2 linked regions of the Luteolibacter yonseiensis genome follow. The protein of the gene in region 1 interacts with the protein of each later gene in a pairwise test. Links are inferred from orthologs where the notes say so. Each region holds a gene or a part of one and is shown in the gene's direction. Other genes may lie near its edges.

Region 1 (2,859 bases):
TCGCGGATGCCGCTGATCTTGAGGAGAATGCGGAACCATCCGAGTGGCCGAAGCGGTTGGTGCGCTGGAGCCTGGCGACGCTGCTGCTTCCGTTGTGCTGGGTGACCACCTGGACCTTCCTGTCCCGTTTCTCCCAAGCCACGGTGCATCAGGATTTCTGGAAATCCACCGAGTTCTGGTATTTCGCAACGGGAGCTCTGGTCATGATCGGCTGGTTCTGGTCGGGGCTGTTGCAGACCTTTTTCCTCTACCTCTATGTGCTGGGTCACGAACTCACGCATGCGGTTTTCGTGAAACTCTACCGGGGGAAGGTGTCCGAATTCCACGTCAGCGCGGAGGGCGGCTACATCACGACGAACAAAACCAACCTCGTCATCGCGCTCTCGCCGTATTTCGTGCCGTTCTGGTCGGTCGTCGCCGCGTTGTTCTACGTCGTGCTGCGGTTTTCCGCGGGACTTTCGCCGGAGTGGGACCGGCTGCTCTATGCCACCATGGGCGTGACATGGACGTTTCACATGGTCTGGACCCTGTGGATGATCCCCCGGGACCAGCCGGACCTGAAGGAGAACGGGACCTACCTCTCGCTCGTCATCATTTTCTTCGCGAACATCCTCGTGCTCGTCGGATTGTTCTGCCTCGCGGAAAAGTCGCCGTTGCAAAACATCCGGGACTTCGGGATGGAATGGCTGCGGCACGCCGCGACCTGGAGTGACATGGCCCTGCGCTGGGGGAACCACCTGTTGTTAGAATTGCGCGCGGCGGGTAGATTCTGACAAATTCCTCCCGTGATCTACCTGGATGCGAATGCCACCACGCCGCTTCTCCCTGAAGTGTTGGATGCCATGCTGCCTTGGCTGCGGGATGGTTTTTCCAATCCCTCGGGAGCTTACGCGGGTGCAAAAGCGGCCCGAAAAGCCATCGACCACGCACGCGGACAAGTCGCAGCGCTGATCGGCGCGGAACCTGGCGAGATCATTTTCACCGGAGGCGGTACGGAGAGCGTGAACACCGCCCTCCATTCGCTCGATCGCCTGACGGGGCAGGGGAAGGCGGTCGTCTCCTCCATCGAACACAGCGCGGTGCTGCGTTATGTGGAGGGCTTGGAAAGATCCGCCGCCAAGGTCGCCGTGACTCTGGAAGGGAGGCTGGAAATCGACAATTTCGTCAGCTCGCTTGATGGGGCGGCATTTGTCTCCGTGATGGCAGCGAACAATGAAACCGGCGTCATCCAACCCCTGTCCGAAATCGTCGCTCTCGCACACGAGCGCGGGTTGCCGGTTCACACGGACGCGATCCAGGCGGCGGGAAAAATTCCGCTCGACGTTCGCGCGCTCGGCGTGGACATGCTCTCGATGTCCGCCCATAAATTTCACGGACCGAAAGGTGTGGGCGCGCTTTTCGTGCGCGACGGCCTGCGTTTCAAGCCGCTGCTGGAGGGTGGTGGCCAGGAAGCCGGCAGGCGCAGCGGCACGGAGAATACGGCCGGCATCGTCGGGATGGGAGCCGCTGCGGAATGGATGATGAAGCATTCCAGCGAATCCACAGGTGCGATCCGAGATGCTTTCGAAGCAAAGGCGCTTGAAGAGATTTCCGGAATCCGGGTGAACGGGGACACCCTGCACCGCCTGCCGAACACGTCGCACCTTTCCTTCGACCGGTGCGATGCCGCCGGTCTGCTGATCCTGCTGGATGAAGCGGGGGTGGCTTGTTCCGCCGGATCGGCATGCATGACGGGCAAGCAGAAACCCTCGCACGTGCAGCTCGCGATGGGTATTCCGGAGGAGATCGCCAAAAGCAGTCTCCGTATCAGTTTTTCCCGGCTCAACACGATGGAGGAGGCCCTGGCCGCAGCCACCGCGCTGAAAAAAGCCGTGGAAAAACTCCGCCGCGTGCAGGGCAGCGGTGTGGGACCCGTGGTGGTTTATTCGCCTTGATGCGACGTTCGCAGCGGACCGCCGCCACCTCAGCCGCCAGCCTGGATCCGCTTCATCGACTCCTTGATCTTGGAATCCGTTTCCTCCCTTTCCGCCTCCGCGGCCTGACTTAGAAGCGCGGACCGGTTGTTGCTTTTCTTGATCACGCTGATGGCGGATTCCTCCGCCGCCTTGCGGAAATTCGCATCGTTGTGATAGCGGGCGATGCTGAGGTAGGCCTCGAACTGCTTGTCATCCGTTACGCTGCGGGTGACCTCGAAGATCGCGATCGCGGATTTGGTGTCCTTCGTGCTGCGGGCGAATTCGGTGAGGCCGGGCACGGACGCCGGAGTGACGCGTTTCGACAGCACCGAGCGGATCATCAGCTCGCGGACCTCCGGAAGAATCTGTGTGGTTTTGATGATGAAATCCGAGGTCGCCGCATCAATGTCGGTGCCGTCGTTGGCCTTGGCTTTCAGCAGGGCCTGGAAATAGGCCTGGCGCTTGTCATCCGTACCCGCATCCGCCGCATCCTTGAGGAAGCGGCTGTATTCCGCGCCAGATACGGGCAGCTCCTTGACCTCGCTTTTTCCTGCCTCGACGATGAGGTTCGGGTAGCGTTGCTCCAGCTTGTTTTCCGCGAGCCGTTGCTTCAAAAGCATGGCCAGTACGCCGAAGATCACGAGCAACAACAGCGTGCCTGCGATCTTCGCTCCCTTGTTTGATTTCTTCTGGGGAATGATGACCGTGCGGGTGACCGTCGGCATGATGCGTCCGGTGGGATTCAATGGAACCGTGGGAGTGGACACCACCTCGGGAATCTCATGCGGGCCGGTATGGATGCTTGGCTTGGAGCCTTCCGGGGGCAGCAGCGGCTGTGGCGCGGTGGTCGTCGGCGGTGGTTCGGGAATGGGCTCCGGCTCGGGAGCGGGGGAGACATAGCCTG
Region 2 (2,709 bases), on another replicon or contig:
CCAGCACCCTGGGGATCCTGATGTTCACAAAAGTCACGCACATGGCTGTGGCGAGGCCGACCAGCGCCTGAGGCAATCCCAAGGTGAAGTAGCTGGCGGCCGCCGCAGCCAGAATTTCCACGTAAAATAACAAGGGCGGAATGGTTCCACGGTGCCGCAGGAAAACCAGGACTCCGAAGATGAACAAAGGCAGGTGGGGGACGATCCAATTCCAGGATACCGGAGCGAGCGACAGACACAAGAGCGCGGGGATCACAAAACGATGACCCGCCTTAGGATGATTCAAAAGAATGGGCACGAGTGCGCCGATCAACAGGTAGAACTGGAACTCGATCGCCAGCGTCCAATAGACCTGGCTCAGCCATGGCACTCCGAGTATCCCGTTGAGCAAGCCGGCATGGAGAGCGAACTGCCTGCAGGCTGACGAGACCGAAGTCCAGTTCAGGCCGATCAGGATCATGACGGTCAGCAAGTAAGGCGGATGAAGCCGGACGATCCGCTTCGAAATGAACTTCCAATAATCCTTGGGAAAACGGTAACCGGAGCGGGCCAGCGAGTGGGGCATGATGAAGCCGCTGATCACGAAAAACACGACCACCCCGGTCCATCCCCACCGCGCGACCTTCTGGAACAGGGTCGGCTCCATTTCCACGGTGAAATGAACCAGCGTCACTCCGATCGCCGCCGCTCCGCGCAAAGCATCGAGCAGTTCCAGACGGGATTTGGCGGACGCGGACATTCTCAATGGCGGTTGGAAGCGGATCACCACCGCCAGAAAAGGATTCAGGCCCGTCATGCGGTGGACGGCACGGTGGCTGGTAGGGTTTTATCCGCGAATCTCTTCCGGTCGATTCATTAATCCGGTGGACCGGCCGGCATCCCGAGCCGTTCATGCCCCGGATCCGGGCACCGTGGCCGATGGCTGAGGTTTGTCTCGTAATTGTGGGTTTTTCGCCGAGAATCCTCCTAACAAAATGAGTTCTTTCGAAACAAAAGTGAAGGAGGCGCTGGCCAACCCGCTCAATCAGGGCGAGCTCGCCGATGCTGATGCCGTGGGCACCGTCGGATCGCCGGAGTGTGGCGACATGCTGCGGATGTGGCTGAAATTCACCGAGAAAGACGGCAAGCGGGTGATCGACCGCGCGTCGTTCCAGGCATTCGGCTGTCAAACCGCCATCGCGGTGGCTTCGATGGCCACGGAGCTCCTGCGTGGAAAGACCGCGGATGAAGCGAAAATTCTCACCGCCCAGGAACTCACAGGAGATTTGGGACCGCTCCCGCCGATGAAAATCCACTGCGGCCAGCTCGTGGAAGGCGCGCTGCGGAATGCCTTGGACAACGACGCCCCCGCTGCCGCGCCAACGACCGGCAACATGTCTCCGACGCTGTCCTCCGCGCTGAATCAAAAGCCCGGCGGCAACCTTCGCATCGTGCCGATCGATTGATGTGTTTATTTTTGAAAGAAGACGATAAAGATCCCGCCCCCGCGCCGTTAGTTATTCTTCAGCCCCAATCATCTCGTGCTAGAGCTCAAAGAAGTCAGTTTCGCCATTCGTAAAGACGGAGAGGATGTGCCACTTGTGGATCGGGTGTCGATCCGTGTGCCAAAAGGACATTTCATGGCGATTGTGGGACCTTCCGGGTGCGGCAAGACAACTTTGTTGAAAACCATCGCCGGACTGAACCCGGAATCCGGCGGAGCACTTTTCTGGGATGGTCGGGACCTGTCGAAGGAAGGGGATTTCTCTCCTTCGGAAATCGGTTATGTCCCCCAGTTCTCCATCGCCTACGACCCGCTGACGGTGGACGAGTCCGTGGAAGCCGCCACCCGCCTGCGGGTGCGTTGCGAAGATACGGAGGAATTGGACCAGCGCATCGACCGCGTGCTGGAGGAAACCGGGCTGCGCCCGATCAGCGACCGGCGTGTGAAAGTGCTTTCCGGCGGGCAGAAGCGCCGTCTCGGACTGGCGATGGAGCTGGTTTCAGATCCGAAGCTCCTGCTTTGTGACGAGGTGACTTCCGGTCTCGATCCACGTTCCGAGAGGGAGATCGTGCGATTGATGTATGATCTCTCGCGCAAGGACGGGCGGATCGTGCTTTCCGTGACCCATTCGCTGGCTCATCTGGAACTTTACGACTCCATTCTGGTACTGCACGAGGGCCGGGTGGCCTTCCATGGCCCACCGGACCAGATGACGCATTATTTTTCCGTGAACGATACCGAGGAAATTTATCCCCGGCTCGCGACCCAGCCCTCGGAACGCTGGCACTCGTCATGGCAGAAGCACAGCGAATCCTACCAGAAGATGATGGATAAGAACCGCGCCCGCCTGATGAACACGGGCGAGCTGATCGTGCCGGCGGCACCCGGCGCGGATGAGCCTGCGGAGTCGAAGGACGTGGCGCTGCCGGGCTTCTTCACGCAGTTCGCCACCCTTCTGTCCCGCCGCTGGCGGATCTTTTTCCGGGATCGGGGGCAGGTGTTTCTCCAACTGGCGATCATCCTGATATTCCCCGTGCTTGTCACGATTTTCAGTGAGAAGGCATCAGGAAACATCCGGCGGTTCTCTGACACGAGGTCGGACGACCTGATGGCGGAGATCCAGGAACAACAGAGCGTGCGCTCGGACCAGGCCAAGGTCGGCTCGGCCATTTCCGGAATCATCATGTTCCAGGTGGTGCTGCTTTCCCTGATGGGATCGAACAATT

Evidence for each region. The genes of interacting proteins can lie anywhere in the genome.
Region 2: the proteins of JIN84_RS20840 (region 1) and JIN84_RS09770 interact in binary tests that used the Escherichia coli proteins (3 or more experiments, as listed by UniProt). The link is inferred for Luteolibacter yonseiensis from one-to-one orthologs.

The regions. Positions count from the first base shown.
Region 1 is NZ_JAENIK010000013.1:106,351-109,209, reverse strand. It holds JIN84_RS20840 (cysteine desulfurase family protein), read left to right. Parts: upstream 1-785; coding sequence 786-1,934; downstream 1,935-2,859. Other genes in the region: JIN84_RS20835 (serine/threonine protein kinase), read right to left, coding at 1,964-2,859; JIN84_RS20845 (hypothetical protein), read left to right, coding at 1-773. UniProt on the Escherichia coli protein: Master enzyme that delivers sulfur to a number of partners involved in Fe-S cluster assembly, tRNA modification or cofactor biosynthesis. Catalyzes the removal of elemental sulfur from cysteine to produce alanine.
Region 2 is NZ_JAENIK010000011.1:22,093-24,801, reverse strand. It holds JIN84_RS09770 (iron-sulfur cluster assembly scaffold protein), read left to right. Parts: upstream 1-974; coding sequence 975-1,445; downstream 1,446-2,709. Other genes in the region: JIN84_RS23370 (ATP-binding cassette domain-containing protein), read left to right, coding at 1,521-2,709; JIN84_RS09775 (acyltransferase family protein), read right to left, coding at 1-796. UniProt on the Escherichia coli protein: A scaffold on which IscS assembles Fe-S clusters. Exists as 2 interconverting forms, a structured (S) and disordered (D) form. The D-state is the preferred substrate for IscS.